One region of the Mucilaginibacter sp. GW822-FHT03E02 genome, then DNA from elsewhere that is predicted to be linked to it. Evidence: riboswitches for the same ligand, from Rfam matches in the RefSeq annotation. Region 1 holds a riboswitch; the other holds the start of a gene.
The links. A riboswitch is a leader RNA that binds a small molecule or an ion and turns the genes downstream of it on or off. The one in region 1 is predicted to bind S-adenosylmethionine.
Positions count from the first base shown of each region.

Region 1 (15,682 bases):
GTTACCGAAAAGGCAGGCGGCGAATATCATGCGTCGGCAGTAGGCGAGGTGAACGTGGTTAACAAAATGAAAGCAGTTAACGCTGTTATCGGCGGCGAAGGTAATGGTGGTATTATTTACCCCGAAATACACTACGGCCGCGATGCTTTAGTTGGTATAGCCTTGTTTTTAACCCACCTGGCTAAATATGGCAAGTCGGTTTCAAACCTGCGTCAGTCATATCCCGGTTATTTTATTTCGAAAAATAAGATCACTTTAACCCCTGAAATGGACATTGATGCCCTTTTGATCAAGGTTGAAGAAAAATATATGAAACAACCGCACTCAACAATTGACGGTTTGAAAATAGAATTTGATAAAGAATGGGTACATTTGCGTCGTTCAAACACTGAACCGATTATCCGTATTTACTCTGAGGGCAATTCAGAAACGGTTGCAAACGGATTGGCAAATAAGATAATCGCAGATATTAAAGAGATTTTGAATTAATTATTGAATTATTGATTTACTGAATTATTGAGTTAGGAATTAGCCCAGTCATTGAATTATTAATTTAATAAATAGTTTTTACAAGTTAACTGACCCATTTGTTGAAGGATTGAATTGATGAATTGTTGAGTTTGCTCTTCAAATCACTAATTCAGTAAATCAATAAATCAATAATTACTATAACGATGCGTGTTTATTTTGATAATGCTGCTACTACGCCGCTTGACCCTGAAGTTTTAAAAGAAATGTATAAAGTGATGGAAAACCATTATGGTAATCCATCTTCAATTCATTCGCACGGCAGGGAGGCACGCACGCTAATCGAAAGATCGCGCAAAACCATAGCCGGGCTGCTGCATACTTCGCCTGCCGAGATATTTTTTACCTCGAGCGGCACCGAAGCCGATAATACAGCCATCAGATGCGGCATAATTGATCATAACATTACCCATGCCATAACCAGCCATATTGAGCACCATGCCGTATTGCATACGCTGGAGGCGATGGAAAAATCGGGTATTATCAAGTTAAGTTTTGTTAACGTTGATAGTAAAGGCAATGTAGATTATGATCACCTGGAGACTTTATTGAAGGATAATGCCAGGAGTTTTGTATCTATTATGCATGCCAACAACGAGATTGGAACCCTATCGGATATGAACCGCATTGGCGACCTTTGCGAGGCTTATAACGCCATTTATCATTGCGATACGGTACAAACTATGGGGCACTATCAGCACGACCTGAGTAAGCTTAAAACTCATTTTTTGGTTTGCGCCGGTCATAAACTGCATGGGCCTAAGGGTGTTGGATTTTTACACATCAACCATCGCATTAAAATAAAGCCTTTGATATATGGCGGCTCGCAGGAGCGCAACATGCGTGGCGGTACCGAAAATATTTACGGCATTGTTGGCCTGGCCAAAGCTTTGGAGCTGGCTTATGCCGAAATGGAGCAACACCAGGCACATATCCAGGGCTTAAAATCATACATGCTGGGCAAATTGGCCAGCGAAATCCCCGGCGTAAACTTTAACGGCGAAATTGATCCTGAAAAAAGCTTATATACGGTACTTAACGTAGCTTTCCCCGAAATGGAAATGGCCGATATGTTGTTATTTAATTTAGATATCAGCGGCATATCAGCATCAGGCGGCAGCGCTTGCAGTTCGGGCACCGATATTGGCTCGCACGTACTTACATCGATAGGTGCAAGCTCATCAAGGCCTTCGGTGAGGTTCTCTTTCTCCAAATACAATACCAAAGACGAAGTTGATTTTACCGTAGCCAAGGTAAAAGAGCTTTGCTTGGTAAGCGCGTAAACTGCGTCGCATAGAGGGGCGAAAAAATAAAAAATGAGCTTCACCCTCTTTGCGGCTTCAGCCGGAGAGAGGGTCGGCCAGCGTAGCGTAGCCGGGGTGAGTAGTAGCCAGCGTTCAAAACCAATGTTTATGTAAACCCTAACAAGTCATGGGTAGCCTGCAGAAGCATAGCGGGCAAAGGCCTCTCCGCGCGACCCTTCGACAGGCTCAGGGTGACAGGCCTACGCACCTCGAAAGTTTAACATGTCATGGGTAGGAACGAAGGCTCTATCCGTGAACTTTTCTATCGGTCATGCACAGCTTATAGATCCTTCGTACCTCAGGATGACAGGAAAGTTGCAGTCCGCTGTTGCCCGCACTACGCTTGTAATGACATGTTTATAAATAGTTGACTGCCAATATCGAATATCCGTCATTGCGAGGCACGAAGCAATTCCCTACATGCTACCCACATAGTTCGGGATTGCTTCGTGCCTCGCAATGACGGTAGTTTGAAAAATTCGTTTACCTTTCCCTCGCACTGCGCATCTAAATCTGCACACTTTTATTTGAAAGTTATTTTCTTAATTCGAAAACAATATGGCATTTTAATAGGTTTAATTAATTAACAACTAAAATTAAAACCTATGAATATGCATAATGAAACCTGGGAAAACCAGGATAGCAATTACCAAAATGCTCATTCAGTTCCGGTAAACAAAGGCGATGCCCATAACAGCAACCGCGATTTGGAAGACGAAGGTGATGATCTGGACGAAGAATTTGATGTAACCAACGAGTATCCAAACGAAACTCCCGAGGAACGTAAAACCAGGACAGAAGGTGTAGGTAGCCATAGCCAGGCCGAAGTTGACCAGCCAACCAAAAGCGCCGATACATCTTACAGCGAACAAACCGACGTAACCCCACCAAATAAGAAAGAATTTCCATCAGTTGGGCCAGCTAAAACAGATTTTGCCAGCCGCCCGCAGGGCCGCACAACAGGCCGTATGGTAGGGCATGAGCCGGGTACCGAAGGTATATAGGTTTACGAGCTTGAATTGATTATAACATCGTGCCGACCACCAGTCGGCTTTACTAACCAAACAGAACTCGCTGCTTGAAAATAAGGAGGGGCTATCCGTACCGGCCGGCCTCTTCTTTATCGCTCTTTCGGGATAATATATAGAACAATAATGAGTTTATATTTTATACAACGAGGATAAAATCCCAGCTACAAAAGCGGGTGCCCAGACTTATCACCGACTGAATTCATAACCATGAATAATTTTAGAATTAATAACCTAAAATATAAAGGAGGATAAGATCATGAGAAAGTATGGAGAACTAAACCAAAACCAGGCTAATAACCTGTGGATGAGGGACGCTAACATTAACGCAGATATGACGGCGGGTAATCATACGCTTGAAAGGAATGGCCCCAACAGAAAAAACCTGAAAGTTTTACACGAGGACGGGAGCTTTGCCGATTTTCCTGATCGCGATATACCAGGAGCCGGTGCACTATCGGGCTGTATAACAAAATAAATTTTTATAACACACAAAGAAAGGGTACCCAAAACGGATACCCTTTCTTTTGTTATAAACTAACAAAGCAAAATTTGCTTTAAAATCATTCAGGCTTTCACTTAAATTGACGCCAGGCTAACCCCGGTAAGCTGGCCGGCAAAGGCAACAAACGCCTTTCCTTCGGTTATTTGCAATTGGTTATCAATAAGGCTTTGTAAATTAACTTTTCCGATAACAAATTTATAATCGCCAGAGTAGTAGCGTTCTTTTATCGAAATAAATTTCAAATCTTCTACCAACCGCTCGTCATCATACCTTAAATAGATATCAAACTCCACATCGTTGGTAAATTGAAGTCCTGTTTTTTCTTTGGCTTTTTTGTACTCGTATTGGTAGCTATAACGCAAAGCAGCTATATCTGATAGTACGGCCGATCCGGTAGGGTGGCCACCGGCGCCTTTTCCGAAAAAGAATTGCTGATCGGCAAAGGCGGCTTGTACTGTTACCCCATTGTACTCGTACTCCACGTTATATAAAAACTCGGTACTGTTAACAAATTTAGGCAATACAAACATGGCCACATTGCTATCATCCAATTCTTTAGCTACCGGAACCAGTTTAATTTTCAGGTTCTTTTCGCGGGCGTATTGTAAATCCTGGGCAGCAAGGTTCTGAATGCCTAAATTGAAAACCTCATCTGGCTGTACTATTACGCCATAGGCATGTGCCGCCGCAATAACCAGCTTATATTTGGCATCGTAACCGCCTACGTCGCTGGTGGGGTCGGTTTCGGCAAAACCAAGGTCTTGCGCCTGTTTAAGGGCGCTATCATAATCAAGGCCTTCAATAAAGCCTTTAGATAAAATATAATTTGATGATCCGTTAAAAATTCCGCTTATGGAGTGTAGTAATTCATTATCATAATACTCTTCCAGGTTACGGATAATAGGGATGCTACCACAAACCGCGCCTTCGTATAATAATGAAGTGCCGTGTTTGTGCTGTAGCTCAATCAGCTCTTCCAAATGAAGCGCTATCATTTTTTTACTGGCCGATACTACATTTTTGCCGCTGCTTAATGCTCTTGATACAATTTCAAAAGCCGCCTCGGTATCGTTAATTAATTCTACAATGGTATTAATCTCCGGGTTGTTTAGCAACTCGTCTCTATCTGTAGTAAATAAATCTGCCGGCAGGGAACGCTCTTTATGCGGATCCTTGATAGCAAATTTTACAATTTCGATGTTTAAATTTTTTGTCTTGATGATATCATATAATCCCTGTCCAACTACGCCAAATCCAAATAATCCTATACTTAACTTTTTACTCATTACGCTGTACGTTGCAATTCTATAATTTTTCCTTTTACATCAGTTTTAAAAAACGATGTAATAATATTTGTTAATGCTTCTGTTTCAATTAAAAAACCATCGTGGCCATAAAACGAATCCAATTCGGCAAAGGCCGATTTGGGAATATGCCTGAACAGGTATTCCTGCTCCTCGATAGGGAATAGCACATCCGATTTGATGCCAATAACCAAAGTACGGGCCTTGATAAGGCTTAATGCCTTCTCAACTCCATTACGGTTGCGGCCCACGTTGTGCGAATCCATCACTTTGGTTAAATACCAATAGCTGTAGGCATTAAACCGGTTCACCAGTTTTTGGCCCTGGTATTCCTGGTAGGTTGACGCCTTAAAATTATCGGTTTTGCTATCAACCTCCTCCTGTTGTGTAATACCGTAAGTTTTATAGGTACGGTAGGAGAGCAGTGCTATACTCCTGGCAGCCTTTAATCCGTTTAGCCCGCCTTCAATAGTGTTATTGTTAAAAGTCGCGTCGGCGCTTAAAGCCAAACGCTGCGACTCATTAAAGGCTATACCCCATGGCGAATGGCGCGCGTTGGTAGCTATCAAAATAAGGTTTTTGATACGGTTTGGTTCGATAATACCCCATTCAACAGCCTGCTGACCGCCCAATGAGCCACCAATAAGGATATGAATATTGCCTACGCCCAAATGGTCGGCTAATAACTGGTGGGCCTTAACAATGTCCCTGATAGTAAACTGGGGGAATGTTAAAAAATATGGCAAACCAGTTTCAGGATTTGTACTTAACGGATTAGTTGTACCATATGGCGAACCCAAAATATTGGCACAAACTATAAAATGTTCTTCGGGGTTGAATTTATTTGCGGTGCCCACAAAACCTTTCCACCAATCAAAAACATCGGCATTGGCCGTTAGCGCGTGGCATACCCATACCACGTTGTCCCGCTCTTGGTTTAAGCGGCCATAAGTATGAAAGCCTATCTCCAGTTGCTGTAGTTGTTCGCCAGATTCCAGCTCAAAAGTTTGTGTGTACTTAAATATTTCTGTATTCATTCTATCTTACTTTCAGTCGAAAGTCTTGAGTCTTAAGTTCTAAGTGTTTTGTTTTTGACTCAGAACTTAAGACTTTAGACTCAAGACTTTAAACCAATTCGGCCTGCGCCTCTTTTATTTTGGCAAATGCCTGTTCAAAATCTGCTTTTATATCGTCAATATGCTCAATACCAACTGCTACCCGTAACGATGTTGGGGTAACGCCCGCCGAAAGCTGTTCTTCATCAGATAGCTGCTGATGTGTTGTGGCCGATGGCTGTATAATGAGCGTTTTTGCATCGCCCACATTGGCCAGGTGGCTCACCAGTTTCAGGCTATCTATTAATTTACCCGCTGCTTCTTTATCGCCATCAATCTCGAAAGATAACACCGCTCCAAAACCATTTTTCAGATATTTTTTTGCTAATTCGTGGTACGGCGACGATGCTAATCCCGGATAGTTTACTGATGCTACCTGCGGATGCTGGTCAAGCCATTTAGCCAGTTCCAGTGTATTATCTACATGGCGTTGCACCCGTAGTGATAGTGTTTCCAGTCCCTGTATATTCAGCCATGAATTAAACGGCGATTGCGAAGGGCCAAAATCGCGTAAGCCTTCTACACGGGCACGAATAATAAACTGAATGTTACCAAACGGACCGCCAATGCCAAACACATCTGCAAAAACCAACCCGTGGTAACCTTCGGATGGCTGGGTAAATTGCGGGAACTTGCCGTTGCCCCAGTTGTAGTTACCGCCATCAACAATAACACCGCCAATGCTGGTACCATGGCCGCCAATCCATTTGGTGGTTGATTGCACCACTACACTTGCGCCATGCTCCAACGGGCGGAATAAATAGCCGCCTGCTCCAAAGGTATTATCAACAATCAGCGGCAGGTCGTGCTTTTTGGCCAATGCGCCAACTTTATCAAAGTCGGCAATTGTAAAGCCGGGATTACCTATAGTTTCCAGGTAAATGGCTTTGGTTTTATCATCTATTAAAGCTTCAAGGCTTTCGGCAGTATCGTCTTTGGCAAAACGCACATCAATGCCTAAGCGTTTAAAGGCAACTTTAAACTGGTTGTAAGTGCCGCCGTATAAAAAGGGCGAGGTCACAAAATTATCGCCGACCTGTAAAATGTTATTTAACGCTAAAAACTGGGCAGCCTGTCCCGATGCGGTGGCTAAAGCTGCAACACCGCCTTCTAAAGCGGCAATGCGTTTTTCAAACACATCGGTAGTGGGGTTCATTAAGCGGGTATAAATATTGCCAAACTCCTTTAGCGCAAACAAGTTGGCGCCATGTTCGGCGTTTTTAAATACGTACGATGTAGTTTGATAAAGTGGTACCGCGCGTGAACCTGTAGTAGGGTCAACTTCCTGGCCGGCGTGTAATTGTAAGGTTTCGAATTTTAAGGCTGACATAGTTGTAGATTTTTAAAAGGTTATAATTAAATTTTGTTGTTTAGATGGATTTTTGACAAGCTGATAAAATATTTACCAGTTTTACAACACGTATGTTTTCAGGGATTGAAAAAGGGACGTATTAAAGCATCAACAGCAGCAACACATACAAATGCAGCCAATAATCGGGCTAATGCGTTGTATGTTACCGTTTTGGGTATTAAAAATGTTGCTTGTAGTAATTGTAATTAAACTTTTCATGGCTATAAATTTATATCCCCCGGTGTTATTTGCCGGGACAGGAATTGGCACCTTCTTCAAAACTGAAGGGTTGCCAGCGGGTCATTGAGCCTGATCTCTCGCCGCTTCTTTATAAATCAATACCCGAACTATGCGGAGAATTGATTGACTATGGTATCGCTACCAAATAATGTTGCGAATATAAGGGGTTATTTATTTAAATACAAAATTTTATTTTTATAAAAGGGTAAAGGTAAAAGGCGAAAGGTAAAAGGTTTTGTGTCAACCTATCTCACAACATGACAAAAATACCCTTTGCCCTTAACCTTTCGCCTTTTGCCAAAAAAGGGCTTAAGCGAGAGCCTGCTCCAAATCCTCCACCAAATCATCAATATGTTCTAACCCCACCGAAACACGCAATAAATTCCTTGGTGTTTTGGTGTCGGGGCCCTCTACGGTTGCGCGGTGCTCTATTAAGCTTTCCACGCCGCCTAAGCTGGTTGCTTTAGTGAATATTTTGAGTTTGTTGATGAGGTTGTGCGTATCGTTTTCATCGCCCTTAACAATAAACGAAAGCATGCCGCCGAAAGCCAACATCTGCTCCCTGGCAATTTCATGCTGCGGATGCGATGCCAAGCCGGGATATAATACCTGTTCTACTTTAGGATGCTTTTCTAAAAATTCAGCTAATAGTTGCGCATTGTGTACATGGCCCTTAACCCGGTAAGGCAAGGTTTTAATACTGCGTGCCAGCCAGAAACAGTCGGTTGGGGAAGGGATAGCGCCGCCCATTTCCTGTATCAGGCGTATTTTTGCCCACCACTCGTTTTTTTCTGCGGTGATTAATGCGCCGCCCATTAAATCGCTGTGCCCGCCAAAATATTTGGTGGCCGAGTGCATTACTATATCGGCACCCAAAGCTAATGGTTGCTGGCATATAGGTGTGGCAAAGGTATTGTCAACAACAACTTTAATGTTATTCGCCCTGGCAAAGGCAACTACTTTTTTTATGTCGGTTATCTTGAGCAACGGGTTTGAGGGCGTCTCAACCCAAATCACCCCGGTTTCGGGCCTGATGTGTTGTGTTAAAACATCAATATCATTAACGTCAACAAAATCAAAAGTTAAAATACCCGCGAAGAGGTTTTTAAGCTGATTACGCAAGCCATGGTACATATCATCCGGGCAAATAATGTGCGTACCGGGGGCCAGCGACTGGAATACCGACATGCCCGCCGCGTTACCAGATGAAAATGATGCTGCATCGGCGCCACCCTCTAATTTGGCTATAACGTTTTCAAGCAAGGCCCGGTTAGGGTTTGATGCCCTGCTGTAAATATGCCCGCCGGGAAAGCCGCCATCTTCGTCACGTTCAAAAGTGGTCGACATGACAATGGGTTGTATTACGGCTTTTGATGATCCGTCTACATGGTTGCCTGCGTGTATAGCTATAGTTTCAGTTTTCATGAAAAATATTTGCAGCAAACTTAGTATTCCAATTTGCAATAATATTATCTTAGGGTAAAAAAAATTAAATATGAATATTCGAGGTATCCCTATGGCATCTATTGTTTTATTCGTTTATGCCCTGGTTAATTTGGTGATCAAATACTTTTATCCGTTATCATATCATTTAATTCATCCATACTTAGATGGGGGCCTAATTGGAGCCATGTTTGTTTACGGGTTGTACTACGCTAATATATATGTTGGCGCATGGGTAAATAACAGGAAAGAGGAAGTCGCGAAATAATAAGTCTGTGGCAGTCATGCCGCTTTATTATTTAACCAGAATTATTTCTAATACGGGTGTAGCGGTAAGCTAAAGGTTTGCGTAATGATAAAAAAAACTTCATGAAAAACCTGTACCTGCCCGTTATTATACTACTATTACTGGTTGTATCCTGTAAAAAAGAAGACATCGCCAAACAAAGCGAATATGATGCCAGCTACAAAGCCTGGATAAGTTTCAAAAACAGCAGCAAAAACTCATATTCCTATACAACAACCTTTGGCTCGTGGGTAGGTTTTGGTGTTACTATCAAAGTAGCTGTAAGCAATGGTAAAGTTGTTTCGCGTGATTACGTCAAAATACAGTCGCGCAATGATGGCACTAATAAAATCGACACCGTTAAAACCTGGCATGAAGATGCTGCCACCATAAATTCGCACCCAAATGACGCCGCCGATGCACTTACGATAGATGGCATTTACTTAAAGGCCCGTACCGAATGGCTTAAGGTTGATGCCGCAACCAATGATATTATATTTGAAGCAAAAAACAACGGCCTTATTTCAGACTGCGGTTACGTGCCTCGCAATTGCGTCGACGATTGCTTTAGAGGGGTAAGCATTACGGCCATAACCGCTATTTAAGCTTAAAGCCGAAAGCAAAAGGCCGAAAGCTAATCCAAATTCTTGTTTAGGCTTTTTGCTTTCAGCCTTTAGCTTTCGGCTTTCTCCAATTAGCCTTTTGCTTTCAGCCTTCTGCTTTAAGCTTTCCACACTCATAATCTTATTGTAAAGATGCCTCTTGCTTTAGGCCCTGGGCTTTAAGCTTTCCGCTTTTTTAGTACATTTGTTCAAAGTTTTTTGAATGGAAGCTGAGCATAATTTACAGTTATTATTACAAAATCCCGACCTGCCTGCTGATTTAAAGCACATTGCCGAAAAGGTACAGCGCAGCGAAAGGATTACCTTTGATGAATGTGTTACGTTATATGAGCAGGGCGACCTCGGTTACCTTGGTGTTTTGGCCAACTACATCCGCGAAAAGCGCCATGGCGATAAAACTTATTTCAACCGTAATTTCCATATCGAACCTACCAATCTTTGTGTTTACGATTGCAAATTTTGCTCGTACTCGCGGCTGCTTAAACAAAAAGCCGAGGGCTGGGAGTATACCATGGACGAAATGTTTAACATGGTAACCAAATACGATGACGAACCCGTAACCGAAGTACATATTGTAGGTGGCGTACTGCCGCAATACGACGTGCCTTTTTACCAGGAACTTTTCAGCCGCATCCGTACCCATCGCCCCGAATTACACATTAAGGCCTTAACGCCGGTTGAATACCATTACATTTTCAAAAAAGCCAAAATTGACTACGCCACAGGCATGCGCCTGATGATGGAGGCTGGTTTAGGCTCGATACCAGGCGGAGGGGCCGAGATTTTCCACCCGGAGGTTCGTGATTTGATTTCAAAAGATAAATGTACCGGCGACCAATGGCTGGCCATACACGAGGAATGGCATAAACTGGGTGGCCGCTCAAACGCCACCATGCTTTACGGCCATATCGAAAAATTCCATCACCGGGTTGACCATATGGAACGCTTGCGCCAGCTGCAGGATAAAACAGGCGGTTTTCAAACATTTATCCCGCTGAAATTCCGCAACCAGGATAACCAGATGTCGCACGTACCCGAATCAACGGTTGTTGAAGATTTGCGTAATTATGCTGTCGCGAGGATCTATTTGGATAATTTCGACCATATTAAGGCGTATTGGGCCATGATTAGCCGTACCACGGCGCAGCTTTCACTCAATTTTGGAGTAGATGATATTGATGGCACCCTTGACGATACCACCAAAATTTACTCGATGGCAGGTGCCGAAGAGCAACACCCCGGCATGAGCACCAAACAACTGGTGGAATTGATTAAGCATGTAGGCAGGTACCCTATTGAGCGCGATACGCTTTATAACGTAGTTACCGATTACAATGATTTTGAATTTCCTGAAACCCAGCCCAAGCCGCAATATTACAAGCTGCCGGTAATAAATTAAGCTAAACAAAAGCCTAAAGCTGAAGGCTTAAAGCAAAAAGCTTTTAATAAAACGTAAAATATCAGACCTGCGTAAAGCTTTAAGCTTTACGCTTCAATAAAAAAATGCAAAAAACCTTATACATAGTACGTCACGGCCAAACTGAGTACAACAAATTGGGAATCATCCAGGGCAGGGGCGTTGATACCGACCTGAACGACGAGGGCCGCAAGCAGGCTCAACAGTTTTTTGCGGCTTATAAAGACGTACCTTTCGATAAAGCATATATATCTGCACTAAAACGTACAAAGCAAAGCATTCAGCCTTTTTTGGATGGGGGATTGCCATTTGAAAAGCTTCCGGGCCTTGATGAACTGGCCTGGGGTATTCATGAAGGTCAGCTGCCCACGCCGGAAAATAAAGCAGCCTTTTTGCAAATTATGCGCGATTGGCTGGATGGAAACCTGGACAGCAAATTTGAAGGCGGCGAAAGCCCCAACGAAGTGGAGATCCGTCAGCGTGAAGCTTTGAAGGTGATCATGGGCCATCCCGAAGAAAAAACCGTACTGGTTTGCATGCATGGCCGCGCCATGCGTTTATTGCTTTGTATTTTAACCGGCAAGCCATTGAGCGAAATGGATAACTTCCCACATCAAAATTTGGTTTTATACAAAGTTGTTTATGATGGCCAACAATTTGCTATTGTAGATTTTAACAATGCCGAACATTTAAAACAATCCTGAAAGAGAACGTTTCTTGTGAAAAAGATCAGAATATCAGCAGTAAGCTACACTAATACCAAACCCTTTATATACGGCCTTCAACATACCGGTTTTGTAGACAAAATAGAACTAAGTCTTGACACCCCGACTGATTGTGCCCAAAAACTCATTGATGACGTGGTGGATATAGGCCTTATCCCCGTGGCGGCCACCTTAAGCCTGCCCAACTGGGAAATAGTATCCGATTACTGCATTGGTGCCGTAGGCTCGGTAAACTCGGTTTTTATATTTAGTAATTGCCCGGTACACGATATTAAATACCTGCAGCTTGATCCCGAATCGCGCTCATCTAACAACCTGGCGCGTGTACTACTTAAAAACTATTGGAAAATAAGTCCGGAGTTAATTGAGGGGGCAGCAAACTACGGCCTGTCGACCGAACCACACACGGCTTTTGTTCAAATTGGCGACCGCACCTTTGGCAAAAAAGATCAATATAAATATGTATATGATTTGGCCGAAGAATGGCAAAAGTTTACCGGCCTGCCGTTCATGTTTGCAGGCTGGATAGCCAACAAACCAATCCCGCATGATTTTATGCAGGAATTTAACGCCGCCCTTAAATACGGCCTCGACCATAGGCAGGAGTTATTCAAAGAGTTGCCTATGCGCGATGACTTTGATATTGTTGATTACCTGATGGTAAAAATTGATTTTGATTTAACCGAGGGGAAGAAGAAGGCGTTGTATATGTTTTTAGATTACATAAAGCGATTAAACGATTAGCGGTTTTGTCTGAACTCGGATTAAGCAGATTTTTTGGATTTCACAGATTTTAAAAAAAACAGCTTGTCTCATGGGCGAGAAAAAAATCAAAATCCAAAAAATCTGAAGAATCTGCTTAATCCAGGTTCGGACGAATTGAATAATATCAAAATCACGCTTAGGGATCAAAGATATAGTTGGCGATTTCAGTATCTTAACCGTTGTTTATTGATACTAACCAAAATCTGATAAAACCATGGAACTATCGCTTCATATTATCCTTGAAAAGCCTACCGCCGGGGTGGCTTTTGGCTTACAAAAGGGATCGGGCAATAAATATGAAACTGTACAAATCCAAAAAACTGATTCGGGCGACCTGAATTTTTATTTAACGGTAACCACAAAAGGGGACAGGCTAAAAGATGCTTCGCCAAGATTTGGCGGTCCATTTATACAAGGCCCCTATATGGGCAACTTTATTTACCTCGATATCGGCACGCTGGCCGGGCAGGTTAGCCCCTGGAACAGGAGGCTCAAAATTCCGATGGCCGGAATAACCTGGGAGATCATCGATCAGCTAAATGCAGATGCGGCGTTAATGCTTAAAACAAACGTAGCCGGAACCGCCAAAGACGGCAGCCCCAATTGTGCTACAGTAAAGCCATTTAACGGCTGGCAGGTAACTTCAAAATAATCAATTGTTAAGTCAACGGCACTAAGTCGGAAGTCATAAGGCTATCTCATTTCTGTGCTTGCAACTTGTGACATTGGGCTGAAGAATAAGCGTCAATTTATCGGTAACACAACCTTATATTTATCAAAATAAATCCCATTATGGAAATTCAACAGGAAACAACCACCGCTTTATTCATTAAAATAGCCATATCAAACTGGGAGTTGCAAAACACCCGCCTTAACGCGTTGCTGGATAAACTAACCGACGAGCAAATTGCCGGCTTTACCGCCCCCGACCGTAACAGTGGCACCTATCTTTTAGGGCACTTGACCGCGGTAAGTGACGGCCTGTTCACCTATTTAGAACTTGGCGACCGGCTTTACCCGCAATTGGACGAGATCTTCCTAAAAAACTCCGATACGTCCGGCCTGGAAAAGCCGCCGATAGCCGATATCAAAGCTGCCTGGCACAACGTAAACACCACCCTTAAACAAAAATTTGATGCCATGCAGCCCGAAGATTGGTTTACCAAGCACAGCGCAATCTCAGCCGAAGATTTTGCAAAAGAACCGCATCGCAACAAACTGAATATCCTCATCAACAGAACAGTTCACCAGGGCTACCACATGGGGCAACTGGCCTATTTGGTGAAAAAGTAGATAGCCCTTCCAAACCTCCCCTGAAGGGGAGGCTTTAAGAAAAGCCTCTCGAAAATCAAAAAGTTCCCCCTTTAGGGGGTTAGGGGGCTTCCTCCTGACAATTCCATGATCTCAATTTGACAAATGGATGGTACTATGCCTAAATAAACAGCTGTATATTTGCTTAACGCTGTTAAATGATTTAAGGCGTAAATAAAATGGCCAGTAAAGAACGTATTCAACGCTTAAAAGACGAAACCAGGATCAATATTCTGGATGCCGCACTCCAGATTGTTAAAGAGGAGGGATGGCAGGCTTTAAGTATGCGTAAAATTGCCGATGTAATTGAATACACCGCACCTATCATATATGAATATTACGCTAATAAAGAAGCTATTTTGCTGGAACTTGCCCGCAAAGGTTACTTGTTATTGGCTAAAGACCTTAGGGCAGCTCACGAACAACATGCACTGCCCGAAAAACAATTGGAAGCTATGTGGCTTGCCTACTGGAATTTCGCCTTTGCCAACAAAGAGCTTTACCAGATTATGTTTGGCGTAACTACCAATTGTTGTTGCGACGAGATAAACAAGCTGGAAGAATCTGTGATGCCCTGGGATCTGTTCACCGATGTAATTGGCAAAGTGATGCGTATTGACAATCCCGAATCGGATGTTATTTGCACTAAATATTACACTTTCTGGTCTGTTGTTCATGGGTTGGTGTCTATCAACTTATTGCGGCGCGGTTCATCAGACGATATCAATCGCCAGGTATTAATGGATGCCATTACCGGTATCATCAGGTCGATAAAACCTGAGTAATTTTTTGCTTCGAAAATAACATCGTTAAATAATTTAACAGTGTTAAATAAAAGTAAACTCAACAACAAATAAATAATAAAACAACTATGGATATCAACTTTTACATAGCGTTACTAAACAGTGTTAAGTCATCAAACACAAAACGCGGCAACTATTTAGCTACAAAACGTTAGCTCAGTTAATAATCACACTGGTAGCCTTAAAAACAAAGGTTATCATTTCAATAAAAACTACACATATATCAATTCAGCAATGAAAACAATTAACTCAACATATATCTACCCGCCGCAAGGCATCAAAATGAATCACAATCTATCACCCTCAAAATTAAGTATCATGAAAATTATCCCATTAGCGCTTTTAGCACTCACATTATATGGTTGCTCGCCCAAGCCGCAAACGCAGCAGGCACCGCCACCGCCGGCACTACCCGTAGCCGCAATAGCATCGGGCACACAAACTACTTACCAGGAATATCCTGCATCTATTGAAGGTACTGTTAACGTAGAAGTTCGTCCGCAGGTAAGTGGCGCTTTAGACAAAGTATTTGTTGACGAAGGTGCTTTTGTAAGCGCCGGCCAACCTATATTTAAAATAAATGAGCAGCCTTACCGCGCAGCTTTAAATAATGCCCTGGCCAGCTTACATGCGGCCGAAGCAGCAGCAGGTAACGCGCAGCTTGAAGTTGACAAGCTTACACCGCTGGTTGAAAACAAGGTAGTATCTGATTACCAGTTAAAAACCGCAAAAGCCAGCCTGCAGGTTGCTAAAGCCAATATCGAATCGGCTAAGGCAAATGTATCAACCGCGCAGATAAATTTAGGCTATACTTTAATAAAAGCACCGGTTAGCGGCTACATCGGTCGTTTACTAAAAAAACAGGGAAGCCTGGTTACTCCGCAGGATGTGGAAGCTTTAACCCAACTGTCTGATGTGCATGATGTGCATGTTT
Region 1 covers NZ_JBXANJ010000003.1:133,047-148,728, reverse strand. The annotation lists gene glmM (phosphoglucosamine mutase) at 1-489, shown strand, start outside; gene AC1RM2_RS33150 (cysteine desulfurase family protein) at 675-1,811, shown strand; gene AC1RM2_RS33145 (hypothetical protein) at 2,438-2,836, shown strand; gene AC1RM2_RS33140 (hypothetical protein) at 3,120-3,338, shown strand; gene AC1RM2_RS33135 (homoserine dehydrogenase) at 3,440-4,651, opposite strand; gene AC1RM2_RS33130 (homoserine O-acetyltransferase family protein) at 4,651-5,706, opposite strand; gene AC1RM2_RS33125 (O-acetylhomoserine aminocarboxypropyltransferase/cysteine synthase family protein) at 5,795-7,114, opposite strand; SAM riboswitch class I at 7,362-7,472, opposite strand; gene AC1RM2_RS33120 (trans-sulfuration enzyme family protein) at 7,685-8,800, opposite strand; gene AC1RM2_RS33115 (hypothetical protein) at 9,188-9,709, shown strand; gene mqnE (aminofutalosine synthase MqnE) at 9,930-11,126, shown strand; gene AC1RM2_RS33105 (histidine phosphatase family protein) at 11,231-11,848, shown strand; gene AC1RM2_RS33100 (menaquinone biosynthetic enzyme MqnA/MqnD family protein) at 11,864-12,613, shown strand; gene AC1RM2_RS33095 (DUF5990 family protein) at 12,849-13,286, shown strand; gene AC1RM2_RS33090 (DinB family protein) at 13,427-13,927, shown strand; gene AC1RM2_RS33085 (TetR/AcrR family transcriptional regulator) at 14,125-14,730, shown strand; gene AC1RM2_RS33080 (efflux RND transporter periplasmic adaptor subunit) at 15,067-15,682, shown strand, end outside.

Region 2 (15,682 bases), on a different contig from region 1:
TTTGCAACTCATTAGCTGTAAATTTTTATTGCGCGGGGTAAGCGACACCTATATCATCGAGGCGATTGATGCCAAATACGTACTAAAGATTTACCGCGAACAGCACCGCTCGCACGATGAAATCCAGGCAGAGGTGGAACTGCTTAACTTGTTGAAAAATGGCGGCGCAAATGTAGCTTATCCTATAACAGCTATCGATGGCAGCCAGCTGCAACAATTCGACGCGCCCGAAGGTGCCCGCTACGGCATCCTGTTCTCATACGCCGAGGGTGCCCCGGTTATGGATTTAAACGACGATCAGTTAAAAACTATTGGATGGCAGATGGCTATGGTTCACAACATTACCTCGGTGGTCCAACTTAGTTATCCCCGCAGGGAATATAGCATTGAAACTACGCTTATCAATCCTATAAAAAGCTTTGAACCTGCTTTTAAAGATCTGCCTGATGAGTATGCTTATTTAAAAGATCTGGCAGGTAAGGTAGCGCAAAAGCTAACTTCGCTGGATACCGTTAACTTTAGCTATGGCTATGGCCAGTACGATTTTTTGCCCAAGAATTTTCATTTTGATGATGCCGGTAATTTAACATTTTTTGATTTCGACTTTGCCGGTAAAGGGTTTCTTGTTAACGACCTGATGTCGTTCTTCGTCCATTTTTTTATGCATGTATATACGGGTAAGCTTAAGGATGACGAAGCCGACCGGATGTTTGCTGTTTTTGTGGCTGCCTACCGCGAAACGAGAGCGCTGAGCGACGATGAACTCAAAGCCATCCCTTACCTTGGCGTTGGCTTCTGGATTTTTTACCTCGGGTTTCAATACGAACATTTTGACGATTGGTCGAACCCGTTTTTTGGGCCGAAGTTTATTAAGGATCGGGTTGCGTTGATAAAAGTGTGGGTGGATAAGTACTGTGAGGGGTGATTTATAGAATATTAAGGTTTTTTTAATTACCTCCCCACGGGCTACCGTGTGTACACATCTTTAAAACAAAAGAAAATGTCATTTCGAACGAGGTACGAGGAGAAATCCTATACGACATGCATTCAACCATGCAAATTTGCAAGCATGTCGCAGAAGATTTCTCCTCACCCCTCCTCTCAAATCCACCTCTGATTCGTTCGAAATGATATTTTTCTATTTATTGATAAGTTTCCAAAAGATGTGTACACACGGTAGCCCAACAGGAGGGGTGCGGTTGAAATGAGGGTAAAGGCCGGGAGGGGTTTATACAAGCGACGAGTAGAAAAGCGATTTGAACGTTCACCGCACGTGTCCCCACCCCTTCCCATTTCATGACAATTAAATTATATAATGTCTATGTATTTAGTAGAATATATTATACATTTGCATCATCAAACAGTTCTTTAATTTAATTATCAAGAAAGACGGAGGGAAAGGCCCTGTGATGTCTTAGCAACCTGTAAGCCCAATTGTTATAAAGGTGCTAATTCCTGTCCGCTAATAATTCGCGGAAAAGATAATGTATGTTACGTTACCGGCAGCTTTATAACTGCACCCATCATATCGTTATCGCCCAAATTTCTTGTTTTAATTAAGTTTCAGCGCTTTTAACCCTGCATTAAATGCAGTTAAAATTTACGTTATGAAAATTAAACAGCTACTCATCACCTGCTCATTATTAATAACCGGCTATTTTGCTGTTGCGCAAACCGCAACGCCGGCTCCCCTGCCCGCATCAACTGATCGCGGTTATATTGTTAAAACCGGCGAGCAGGCACCCGACGATTTTAAACTGGTGTTGGCCGATGGTACCCAAACTTCACTAAAACAGCTTCGGGGTAAGGTAGTTATCCTGCAATTTACAGCAAGCTGGTGCAGCGTATGCCGCCAGGAAATGCCGCACCTTGAAAAAGATGTATGGCAGGCCTATAAAAACAAAGGCCTGGTGCTCATCGGGGTCGACAGGGACGAGCCGCTTGAAAAAGTGCAGCATTTTCAGCAGGAAATGAACATCAGCTACCCGCTGGCGCTTGATCCGGGTGCCGATATTTTCGGGCGCTTTGCCAACAAAAAAAGTGGCGTAACCCGCAACGTGGTTATTGATAAAGACGGTAAAATTGTTTACCTCACCCGCCTTTATGATACCCAGGAGTTTGCATCGATGCTAAAAGTAGTTGATGCATTGGTGAACAATAAAACTGCATCTGTAAACTAACTAAAAGCTAAAAGCAGAAGGCTTAAAGTTAAACGCTAATTTTTAGGTTTGAGAAATGCCTTTAGCCGGAAATCTTAAGTTCCAAGTCAAAAAAAGATAAATATGACTTTTGACTCAAGACTTAGTACTATCTACTTAATACTACTATCTATATATCAAATTGTTATGAAAACAACAAGGACACCTTTCCCAAACGTATTCCCTGCCCGCAAATCCGTATCATCCTCTTCCGCTTCTGTTTACCTGTATATGCAGGGTATGCGTTGTTGCTGTTAAATAACGGCAACGGTTATTAGCCCCGGGTCCCCTGCTGCAGCTGGCCGTTCCGGCTTATAACCAACACAATCAACAATCAATTTACCGGTACTAAAAATTCAACAGCGGGCATTGCTATGCCCAAAATATTGTTGGCTGGCTTTGCTGTACTGGCAATAAAAACTATTAATCATTAACTATCATGTTAAAAAACTACAAATTTTTACTGGCAATCCTGTTGCCTTTTTTTCTCATCCAAACAGTTGCAGCGCAATCTGTTAAAATAAGCGGTACGGTAACCGCTAAATCCGATGGCTTGCCCCTACCCGGTGTAAGTGTAGCTGTTAAAGGCACCACCAATGGTGCACAAACCGGCGCCGATGGCAAATTCAGCCTGAACGCCAATATTAACGATGTGCTTAAAGTGTCCTACCTGGGTTTTGCAACGCAGGAAATTACGGTTAAACAAGCCGAAACCAACTTGCAAATTGTGCTGCAAGATGCCCCCAACTCGCTTAACGAAGTGGTGATAACCGCGCTCAACATCTCTAAAGATAAAAAGACACTGGGCTATTCGGTTCAGGGCTTAAAATCAAAAGACATCTCCGAAGCCAAAGAAACCAACCTGGTGAACGCTTTGGCAGGTAAAATTGCCGGTGTACAGGTTACCAACAGCCAGGGCGATATGGGTTCGTCGCGTATCATTATCCGTGGCGAAACATCGATAGGCAATAACAACCAGCCTTTATTTGTGGTTGATGGCGTTATTGTTGATAACAGCCAGTTTTTAGGCACCAACGGTTCAAGGGATTTCGCCAACGCCATAGCCGATCTTAACTCCGAAGACATCGAATCGGTAAGTGTGCTTAAGGGGCCAAACGCGGCGGCTCTTTATGGTTACCGGGCCGCAGCGGGTGTTATCCTTATTAAAACCAAAACAGGTAAAGGTGCAAAAGGGCTTGGCGTTACCATCAACTCCAACACCAGCTTCTCTACCGTAAACATTCTGCCCGCTTACCAGAACGAATACGGACAGGGATCAAACGGCAAGTTTAGCTATGTAGACGGCAAAGGCGGCGGCGTTAACGATGGCGTTGACGAAAGCTGGGGCCCCGCTTTGGATGGATCGCTTATTCCGCAGTTTTACTCCAACGGCCAGGCTGTTCCGTTTGTAGCCCATCCGGATAATGTAAAAAACTTTTTTAATACGGGCGTTACCTTAAATAACGGCGTAGCACTGGCAGGCAGCAGCGATAAAGCCGACTACCGCTTATCGTACAATAACCTGCACCAAACCGGTATTGTTCCTAACACCTCGCAGGGCCGCAACTCGTTTTTATTGAACTCTACCTTTAAGCTAAGCCCTAAATTAACGGTTACAACCATTGCCAATTATATTAAAGACGATGCCGATAACCTGCCTGGCGCCGGTGGCAGGCGTGCAACCAGCACCATGTTACAGTTTACATGGTTTGGCCGCCAGGTTGATATCAGCCAGCTTAAAAATTATAAAGATGCAAACGGCAACACCTTTAACTGGAATAACAGCTACTATAGCAACCCTTATTGGCTGGCTTATGAAAACACGGTAGGGCAACACAAAAACCGCATTATAGGAAGCGTTGAACTGAATTATAAGATCATCGAAGGTTTATCGGCCAATTTCCGTACCGGGACTGATTATTATAACGACAGGCGCAAAATTAAAGTAGCTTACGGGACCAACGGCACCCCATTTGGATCATACGAAGAAGATGCCTACACCGTAAACGAAACCAATACCGAAGCCAGGCTGCAGTACACCAAAAAACTGAATAACGATTTTTCGTTAGATGTTTTAGGAGGCGGTAACATCAGCACTATATTAAATGAGCAAAACGACCAGGTAGCGCCTAAACTGGCTGTAGCCGGTTTGTATACCTTAAGTAACTCGCGCGATCCGCTGGTATCATCCAACTACTATGGCAAACTTAAAACTTACAGCTACTTTGCATCGGCACAAATTGGTTTTAAAAACTACGCTTTTATTAACCTTACCGGCCGTAACGATTGGTCGTCGACCCTGCCCGCGGCCAACCTGTCGTACTTTTACCCTTCGGTTAACGGCAGTTTGATACTATCAGAGGCGCTTGATATTAAAAGCGACATTTTAACCTACGCCAAGTTACGCGGCGGATGGTCGAAAGTAGGTAAGGCTACAACCCCTTATCAGCTTATCAATTACTACAATTTTACCGCACCTTTTGGTTCAAACCCGCAGCAAAGCCTGGGCACTGTTGATTTAAACAGCAAACTGAAACCGGAAACCACCACATCGGCCGAGGCCGGTTTTGAACTGGGCTTTTTCCAGGACAGGGTTCACCTGGACGTAAGCGCTTATAATACCAATAGTATAAACCAGATTGTTACGGTTGATGTAAGCCCATCAACCGGATACAGCCAAAAACTGATTAATGGCGGCAGCATCAACAATAAAGGTATCGAGGTACAGTTGGGCCTAACGCCCATCAAATCAAAAGAATTTACGTGGGATATTACCACCAACTACTCACTTAACCGCAGTAAAGTAGTTAAGCTTGATGATGAAGGCCGCCTTCAAAGCATCATATTAGGAAGCGACCGTACCGTACAGGTATTGGCCGCCCTTGGCCAGCCTTACGGCACCCTATATGGCAACGCCTACACCCGCGATGCATCCGGGCAAATTGTAATAGGCGCCAATGGTACACCGGTTATCAATCCAACCAAACAATACCTGGGCAAATTTACGCCCAACTGGCTGGGCAGCATTAATAACAACTTTACCTACAAACGCATAAACCTTGGTTTCTTAATTGATGCCCGGTTTGGCGGGTCTATCTATTCAAATACCAACCGCACGGGCACCTATACCGGCGTGCTGGCCTCTACCCTGCCGGGGCGCGGAGCGGCAAATGGTGGTATCAGCTATTATTATCCGGGCAATAATGCATCAGCAGGTGCGGTACAGGTAAGCGGCAGCGCGCCGGCAGGTGTAACCGTGTACAACGATGGTATGATATTTAAAGGCGTAAAAGCCGATGGTACGGCCAATACCACCATATTGCCTGCCCAATCATACTACAAAGGGTTTACCAATGTTGATGAAGCTTTTGTTTACGATGCATCGTACATTAAACTGCGCGAGGTTAAACTGGGTTACACCTTCCCTTCAAACTGGGTAAAAAGCGTAGGCCTGCAATCGGCAACTCTATCTGTTGTTGGCCGCAACCTGTGGATAATCCATAAAAACGCGCCAAACATCGATCCTGAAACCGCCTTTAACAACGGCAACGGCCAGGGCCTTGAAGACCTTACCCTGCCAACCGTACGCAACATAGGCTTTAACATCAACCTTAAATTTTAATAACCATGAAACTTAAATATACAACCCTCATATTATCAGGCGCGCTGTTGTTATCGGCAGCATCGTGCAAAAAAGACCTGGTAGATATTAACAAAAACCCCAATAACTCGCAAACGGCACAGCCCGATTACCTGCTTACCGCAGCCAGCAAGGTTACCGCCGATACCTATTGGGGCACGGCCAACAACATGGATGCCAGCTTGCTGTTTGTACAATACTGGGCCAAAATTCAATACACCGATCCCGACAGGTATATATACAGCAACAGTGCTTTCCAGGAGCTGTGGACGGTAGGCTATTCAAAAAGTATAGTTAATCTTAACCAGATCATTAAACTGGGCGATGCGCAGGCCAATACCAATTACAAAGGTGTAGCGCTGGTGCTGCGCTCGTGGGTATTTACCTTGCTGACCGAGGCATACGGCAATATCCCTTACAAGCAGGCAGCCAATATCGATCAGTACCTCACCCCGGCTTATGACACCCAAAAGGATGTTTATTTTGCCCTGCTTGATGATTTAAAAGCCGGCCAAACCGCGCTTGACCCCTCAGGAAAAGCCATTGCCGGCGATGTTATCTATGGCAACAATATAGCCTTGTGGAAAAAGTTTGCCAACTCGCTGCGCCTGCGTATTGCCTTGCGCATAGCCGATAGGGAGCCTGCAAAAGCCAAACAGGTTTTGGCCGATATACAAACCGAGGGCGGCAGCTTTATAAGTGCCAATACCGAAACCGCGCAGTTTACCTATGTAGATTCGCCAAACCAAAACCCCATCAGCAATTTGTTTGATACCCGCGACGATTACCGCATCAGCAAAACTATTGTCGATAAGTTGTTTGCGCTGAATGATCCGCGCCTGCCTGTGTATGCCAGTAAAACCAAAGATGCCACACCGCAAACCTATGTGGGCATACCCAACGGCTTGCTGGTTGGCGATGCCAGCAACCTGGGTTTTACCAAAACATCCAAACCGGGAACGTACTTTTTAGCGCCGCATGCGCCTGCCGTAATCCTCAGCTATGCTGAAACTTTGTTTGATCAGGCTGAAGCAGTGGCACGCGGCTTTATTGCCGGGGACGCTGCCGCGCTATACAAACAGGCTGTAACTGCGGCATTAAAACAATACAGCATTGCCGATGCGGATATTGCCACTTACACTGCCCTGCCTGCTGTGCAATACGATGCCACCAACTATAAAAAATCAATTGGCGAGCAAAAATGGATAGCCCTGTTTGGCCAGGGACTGGAAGGCTTCACCGAGTGGCGCAGACTTGATTACCCGCAGCTGCAGCCTGCTGTAGCGGGTACGTTAAGCGGCAAACTGCCCGTACGGTTTATTTACCCGGGCACGGAGCAATCGTTAAACGGTGCCAACTACAAGGCGGCGGTAGCCAGCCAGGGCGCCGATGTGCTGACAACCAAATTATGGTTTGATGTAAATTAAAAATTATAAACGGCCATGTTTGGGGTTGATACCCGGCATGGCCGCTTTTAACGCCGAAAGCTGAATGCTAAAAGCTTAAAGCTGATTTGCTTCGGGTGATATTAATTGATAGGCGTTATAAAAGGCGGAGTGGCCGAGTGGTTCAGGCGGGGGTCTGCAAAACCCTTTACGGTGGTTCGAATCCACCCTCACGCCTCCGGGTTTAACCTTAAATATATGTTATGAAAAAGCTGGCTTTATTATTAATTGTTGGTTTTTATTTGGTGGGATTAAAACAGGCAAACGCCCAGGCTACAGCCCACAGCCCGCGTGTACTGGTAGTAATGGCACATCCAGATGACGAGAGCACATTTTCGGTAACGCTGTACAAAATTGCCAAAGAGCAGCACGGTATTGTCGACTTGTTTGTGATAACCAACGGTGAAGCCGGATACAAGTACGCCACCCTGGCCGAAACCTATTACGGAATTGAGCTAACCGACGAGAAAACCGGCCGCGCCAACCTGCCACGCATCCGCAAGCGCGAGCTGGTAAACGCGGGCCATATTTTAGGCGTAAACAATTATTATTTCATCGATCAAAAAGATGCCCACTATACCTTAAATGAACGGGAGCCGTTGGATACCAGCTGGAATGTTAATACCGTAAACACCCGCCTGCACCAGGTTTTAACAAACAACCATTATGATTTTATATTTACCCTGTTGCCCGAGGCTGGTACTCACGGCGCCCATAAAGCCGCCGCCCTGATTGCCCTAAATGCCATAGCAACATTGCCGGCCAATAACAGGCCGGTTATTTTAGGTGCGGCTACCTGCAACAAGGCCGATACCATTACCCGGTTTACAGGCTACAGCAGCTATGCGCAAACCGTGCCGTTGACGGATACGGCAAATTTTAACGTAGACCGCACAGCATCCTTCAGCTACAAAAACAGGGTAAACTACAAAGTAATAGCCAACTGGGAAATTGCCGAGCACAAATCGCAAGGCGTTACCCAAATGACAATGAACGATGGCGATGTAGAAGATTTTTGGTATTTCGCCGTGAATGGTAATGCCGGCTTACAAAAAACAAAGGCTTTATTCCGGGCGCTGAGTTATACCCCTTACCTGCCCAAAAGCTACCAGGATGCAAAGCCGTTGTACTCAAAATCCAAATAATCTGCGTTTATTTCACGGTATAGCTTATCGCCTTGCTGTTACGCCCGCCGTTAAACGGATCGGTTAGTAACGAAAACACCAACTGGTACTTACCCGGCTTGGCTGGCGCGGTTACATTAAACTTAAAGTGGGTTGTTTCACCAGGTTTCAGGCTGATGTTGTAAAAACTGTCGTCGGCCCTTTGGCTACTGAACACGTCGGTATCAACAATAAAACTGGCTTCCAAAGTAACCCGGTGAAGCTGGCCCTTGTTGCTAAAGCTAACAGGCACCCGATAAGGGTTTTTAAATGTTAAATCAAAAACCTTTTGTTGGCCCGGTGCTACCACCTCTTCCTTTTCTGTTGCTTCAAATTCAATTTTCTGATAGGTGCGCACATCATCTACCCAGCCGCCGTACCAGGTGCCTGCGGGTGTATTGATGGTATCTGTACTGAAGCCCGGCTGAGGATGTTCTAATACATAATAGGCGCGTTTGTGCTGCAGGCTGTCTTCTATCGGCCAAAACTCGTATTGTGTGCGGCGGTAATAGCGTGGGTCGTAATCAAATCCTTTTAAGGTATTGTTATAAAAATTATATTTTGATGGATTTTGGAAACCCTCGTTAAAAATTACATAGTTATCGCCAGCCTTGTTGTGCACCAGTTTTGCCCAATCTTCAAAATCGTAAAAAATCCTCAGCGCATGCATTTGTTTTAGTACGGGCAAGCCTGTCATAATCAGCAGCCTTACAAAAACAATCAAAATGATATTGATAACGGCCAAACGGTTAAACCAGGCCGGTTTGCCACCCGGCTGCGTAAAATGGATTAGCGCCAGCATGCACAACGGCACGTAGGCTATGAGCGTCCAATGCAGCTGCACCTCGCCTTTAAACGATGTCAGGAAAAAAAACAGCAATATTCCAATACTGTTTACCAGCAGCACACGTGTAAATGCATCCTTAATACGCAGGGTAAAACCCTTATAAAACAGCAGCCAGCCAATTAAAGGCCCCGCCATAAGCAATTGACCTAATGGATAATTATAGGAAAAGGACAAATCATAAGGCTTATCTGCCCGCTCGGCCAGGTGGTAGCTTATAGATGGAAATTGGTTATTAACCTGCCATAAAATATGGGGTATAAACAATACCAGCGCCAGCACCACTATGCCATAAAACGACGCCCGCTTAAACAATTTAGGGCTTGATATGACAGTGCAAGCCAACAGCAATATGCCGTGATATTTGCTATACAGCAGGCAGGCGGCTATTACACCCAATATCAGCGCCAGTTTCCATCTATCTTCTTCAAGGTATCGCTGCAAAAAAAACAGGAACAATACAGTAAAAATAAGCAGCGGCGCATCGGGTGTGGTAATGAAGCCATAAATATGAAACACAAAAATACCAGATACCACCAGGATAAACGTAAGCGCATCTACGCGGTACTTTTTAAGCGTTAGCCAGATAAACCATAGCGACAAACTGCTGCAGATAACAGTAAGCAACCTCAAACCAAAACTGTTATGAATTAACCCATATCCTGCACGGATAAATACGGCCACCATAGGGGGGTGATCATAATAGCCCCAATCCATAAAGCGCGAATAAAGCCAGTAGTAGGCTTCATCGGCATGCACCTCCAACGTGGCAGCCTGTAGGATGTTCAGCGCTGTCCATAACAGTAAAAAATAGATGATAAGCTTATTTTGCCTGCCTTTGGCCTGTACATCATTTATGGCGGTATCCTGCATCAGCTGCTGCTATTTATTTGATACTGTAAAGGTATAATAAAACAGGAAAGGGAAAAAACACCTTGCAGGTTGCCGCTTTTACATTGTTAAAAAACAAAAAGCAGCAAAAAAATTAATTCTCCACCAATAAAAAAAGGACTACCCCAAACGGGGCAGCCCTTTAATTAACTATAGAACAAAGATTTTATTTATGAGCAATGTCTTCCTGGATAATGCGATAGCCGCCGCCAGAATTCCCCGTAGCTTAGACTACAGATTTAAGATTTTGCTATCATATCATTTATCGGTTATTCTCTTGCACCTTTGTAAGTCCAAACCTCGTCCCATGTTGTTCTAATAAATGGCGCAACAGTTACTACTGATGGCTGGCACATATTATACTTAATGGTAACGGTTTTAGCACTTGGATCATAAACATTTGCACCACTGGCGTCCAATTGCGCGTAACGCGAATTTCCCGCAGGCTGACCGTAATAGTTTGTAACACTTGCTACCTTATTAGTAACGGGATCGAAGGTAACAATCAATCCGAAGCTACCATAATAGCTTATGGCATCAGCCGCCGTACCAGTTGTTATTGGCGTAGCCACTGTACCGAAAATATAATTATCATACAATACACACTGCGTAGCAGATATGGTCCTCAACTCGTATTCCATCGGGCCATTTGTCGGAGATTTATTTTCTGAAATACCAAAGACCGCTAACCAGTTATTGGGATGTGTAAACGCGGCATTAGTTTTATCAACCATCGTTCCGCTTGTTACCTTGTAAACACCGTCCCATTTATTTTTCACGCTAAAAAATGCGTACATAGTATCCTTGCTTGCAGCATGTATGGCTATGCCATCGGTACTGGTAATTTTATATGCCAACGCATAGGTTTTAGACAGATCCAATTTGCTACCATCAAGCTTGATAATGAAATCTTTTGAAAAATCACCTGAGGCGAATGCAAATGTAAGATTACCGCTCGAAGCCTGAGTTATATCAGTTCCGGTGCCTAACGTATAAAATGATTGAGGCAGTAATTCAACCGATTTACCATTTTTTTCATTGTATTTGGCTATGGCATCAGGAAGAGCCGTTAAAACGATTTTTTCGGGTTTTTTAAGGTCCGTGTTATTTGCCGCATCCTTTTTAACTGTGAACACATTTACTATTTTTATGTCTGTAAACGGATCGAAAAAACTCGATTTTTCCATGCCGGTAGGTATACCGATATAGGTGGTTCCTGCCGTTGGGTTCTCATTTGATAAGTCGCCGGCCGGCACCTTACGGCAGGCAGAAAACAATACCAAAACAGAGCAGGCAAGAAGAATATGATTTAAAAATTTATTCCTTTTCATGTCTTTTTTATTAATAGTTATAATCAATTAGTCTACATCCCACCATACGTGAGCATCCTGAATATCCCCGCCAGTAATTCTGGCAACCGCTGCATTAACGTTCTTCTCGTTAGAGCTGTACTCGCTGGTAGGATATACAAAGCGGCTTACAATCTTTTTAGAAGCATTAACAGCATCCGGCGCAGGGTTCAGCGCAGGGTAACCTTTTGGATTAGCAGTAGTGGCCGACTTTCTCCAGACAGCCCACGCCTGGTGACCATCAGGATAACTTGCAATCCACCTTTGAACGGTAATGTTTGCAATGGTTGGAGGCGCAGCTGCAATGTAAGCAGCACTTGGCGCAGCTAAGCCCCATTGTGCGTTTGAAGCGGTGATACCTGCCAGGTAATCGGTTGCAACAACCTCGGTGGTCCATCCTAACGATGCGGCCTCTGCCCTTGCAAGGTAAACTTCACCCGCAGTAACAATGGTTACCGAACCTGTAGTGGTACGGAAGTCGCCACGCATTACACGCGCCCAGTTCGGGTTAGCTTCAATAAATGCCAATACGTTGTTACGCGCCAAACCGTAGGTTACACCGATATCAGATGATTCTGTGTTGCCAATAGCCTCGCTTTTACCGCCATATACAGCAAGTCTTGTATCATTAAGCCCCTTCAAAATGTCGGTCATGGTTTTAGATTCTGCAAAATCTTTACGTCCATCATACAAGGTATACCAGGGGCTTTTAATACCGCCACCAGGGAAAGTTACCTTCATGTTCTGGCTGTTTGATTCAATTACGCCGGCAGCAATAGCTTCTTTAACGGCTGTTGCAGCGTAACCGCTTGCAGCAGGAACAACTTTTGATAGCTGAACAGCAGCTAATAGCTTAATAGAGTTTGCTGCACGTTTCCATGCCGCAACATCACCACCGTAAATTACATCACCTGCTAATGACGAGCCATCAAGCTCGGCCTGGGCAGATGTTAACGTGGCTATAATACCCTTATAAATAGTCTCCTGCGTATCATATTTCGGCTGAATAGCATTTAAACCTTTTAAAGCATCGCTATACGGCACCTCGCCCCATGAATCTGTAACTACCCAAAATATATATTGTTGCAAAATTTTGGCTACTGCTGATGATGCCTTGCTTTGATTAAGGTTAATGACATTCTGTAAATCGTATAACGGGCCAGAATAATAGGTTGTAAAATCATTCTGTGGCAAAGTGTATAATGATGTGCCGGAATACTGGGTTTCGGTAAAAAATTGCGCGTACTGGCCTCCTGCTATTGCCGGTGTACCTGTTGATGACAAGCCGGTAACACTTACCTGGGCATTGGTTAATAAACCGGCTATAATTGGTTGTGTTGTTGCAGTAGGATTTTGGTTAACGCCACCAAAGTCTTTCAACTTATTACAGCCCGTACCTAACCAAACAAACGCGGCTGTTAGTGTATAAATATATCTTTTTTTCATTTTCTTTGAATCTAATTTGTGTTTGCTTAGAAAGTTACCTTAAGGTTAAAACCTAAGCCCCTGGTGCCTGGTAACTGACCTGTTTCACCTTGTTGTGAGCTAATTTCAGACGGATCGTAATCTTTTGATTTAGCATAGATCAACAACAAGTTACGCCCGGTGATATCAAACCTTGCCGACTGGATAACTTTTCCTAAACCTAATTTAGCTACCGGTATTTTGTAACCGATTGAAACCTCACGAAGTTTAACAAATGTTAAATCGTAGATATATGAATCGTAAGTTTTGTTGTTGGTTAAACCCTGGAAATAGGTTTTAGCGTCGACGTAGCTTGAAACAGCCTTCCCGGTATCGTCTACACCGCTAACCTTAACGCCGCCACCATCGGCAACAGGGTCACGAACCGGAACACCTTTATCGTTAAGCGAAGCAGTTACAGAAGTTAAGCCGCTGTACTGGCCCCACCTGTTTGATAGTGAAACAAATTTACCACCAATCTGGTAATCGATATTGGCATTAACCACGAAGTTTTTAAATACGGTGAATGAGTTTTGAATACCACCCGTCCATTTTGGAAGCACGCTGCCAAAATATACGTTCGGATCGTTGGCATACATACCGTTTGCAGCAATAATCGGAACGCCCGCTGCATTACGTTTTATACCGTTACCATATATCTGGCCCCACTCCTTACCTTCCTGGAACACCATATAAGGCATATCATTGCCCCAAACGTGGTCGTCCGGATTAATATAACGTGTTACACCATATTTCTTGCTAACCTCTATAACTTTGTTCTGGAGCTGGCGTGCACCATTAATTGTTACATCCCAGTTAAAGTTATTGATGCGTACAGGGGTACCACTTAACGTAAGCTCAATACCCTTTCTTTGAATTTTACCAAAGTTGGTTAATATGCTTGAAAAACCGCTGGCAGGGTTTACCGTAACTGATGCAGGGAAATCAACATCTGTACCCTGGTAGTAAGTGGCCGATAAACCTAACCTGTCGTTAAGGAACCTCAAATCCAAACCTACTTCTGTTTGCTTAAACACCGCACCGTGTAAGGCAGGGTCAACGCTTTGGTCGGGCGTGTTCATTAATATGTTTGTACCGAATTTGTATTGATTAACACCGTAAACCGTGTTATTCCTGTATCCGCCGTAGTTATCGTTTGCAGTTGCAAGCGCCTGTGGGGTTTCACCATACGATACCCTCACCTTACCAAAGCTTAACCAGTTATTAAACTGTGGCAATAGCTCGCTAAACACAAATGAACCACCAAATGATTTAGCTAATACGCTGTTATCTTTAGGGAATAATGAGGAGTACCAATCATTACGTACAGTACCATCTATAAATAAGAAATTTTTGTAGCCTAATGTAGCCTTTGCAAATAACGCCCTGTATTGTTCATTTGTACGGGTGTTAAAAACAGATGGCGCACTAACCGAGTTGGTTATATTGTAAAGATCGGGGATACTTAAACCATCAACGGTGTTGCCACCATTATCCTTATAGCTCCTGTTATAAATATCGCTACCGGCATTTACATCAATTTTAAAATCAGCTATCTGCTTGTTGTAATTTGCCAGCAACTCGTAGTTTTCGCGGTTCTCGTAAACATTGTAAGTGCGGTAGTAATTTTTTACACCTGTTTGTGATCCGCTTTTTTGAAGGATAGCAGGAATGAATTCTTCTTGCCACTCGCTCCTTGAATTTTTACGGTAAGTTGCCTTAATATTAAAATCCTTGTTAAGCTTATATTGTAAATATATGTTACCATAAAAACGGTCGCGCTGATTGTCTTTGGTATTCAGCTCGGCTATTTTGTACATGTTGTACCAGTAATTACCGGCGTAAAAATAACCCGGATCATCAGTTGTGTATGAAGTTGGGTTCTGATGATTCCAGCTTACCAACGTACCATCGGGACTTGTTAAATCCTTCAATTCCTTTATGATGCCCATATCAAGGTCACGGTGCATCCACTGGTTAAAGTTACCTGACGACGCATTGGCATAACCATCGCTTATGTTGCCATGTACTTTTTGGCTAACAAAATTAACATTGGCTCCAACAGTAAAGTGTTTGCCTAAATCGTAGTTAATATTTAAGTTAAATACGTTTTTCATCAGGGCAGTATACGGAACTATACCATTTACATGCTGATTGTTGTAAGACATCCTGATGTTATAATCATCGGCCGATTTTGTGAAAGCAATGCCGTTGTTAAGGGTAGTACCTGTTTCAAAGAAATCGCGCGCGTTGTTTGGCTGGGCAACAAGCTTTGCCGTTTTAAACGAATATTTGGTTCCCGGAGCCCAGGCATACCATGGAATATACTCCTGGCCAACCATTTTAGGGCCCCAGCTGCTATCATCTGTATAATCCGGATAATATTTACCATCCAATGCTTTCCATCCTTCAGGATCGCCTGCTTTGTAGTGATATTGCATCAAATCTGCAGAAGCACCACCGGCATAGGTATTTTGGTAGTTAGGCAGTATGTAAACCTTATCAAAGTTTACGCCGGCATTTAGCTCGATGCCAACACCTTTAACTTTGCCACCTCTTTTAGTAGTGATAACAATAGCACCATTTGCACCGGCCGAACCAAACTGCGCTGATGCAGCCGGGCCTTGCAATACGGTGATGTTTTCCACATCATCGGGGTTAAGGTCATCAGAGTTTGGCAGAATAGTA
Region 2 covers NZ_JBXANJ010000001.1:2,438,951-2,454,632, forward strand. The annotation lists gene AC1RM2_RS10295 (phosphotransferase enzyme family protein) at 1-925, shown strand, start outside; SAM riboswitch class I at 1,375-1,488, shown strand; gene AC1RM2_RS10300 (peroxiredoxin family protein) at 1,608-2,180, shown strand; gene AC1RM2_RS10305 (SusC/RagA family TonB-linked outer membrane protein) at 2,638-5,820, shown strand; gene AC1RM2_RS10310 (SusD/RagB family nutrient-binding outer membrane lipoprotein) at 5,826-7,265, shown strand; tRNA gene AC1RM2_RS10315 (tRNA-Cys) at 7,389-7,461, shown strand; gene AC1RM2_RS10320 (PIG-L family deacetylase) at 7,487-8,428, shown strand; gene AC1RM2_RS10325 (glycosyltransferase family 39 protein) at 8,436-10,163, opposite strand; gene AC1RM2_RS10330 (DUF1735 domain-containing protein) at 10,451-11,512, opposite strand; gene AC1RM2_RS10335 (SusD/RagB family nutrient-binding outer membrane lipoprotein) at 11,540-12,976, opposite strand; gene AC1RM2_RS10340 (SusC/RagA family TonB-linked outer membrane protein) at 13,003-15,682, opposite strand, start outside.
Region 2: it holds a riboswitch for S-adenosylmethionine, as region 1 does, so the genes downstream of both, AC1RM2_RS10300 (peroxiredoxin family protein) here and AC1RM2_RS33125 (O-acetylhomoserine aminocarboxypropyltransferase/cysteine synthase family protein) in region 1, are expected to answer to the same signal.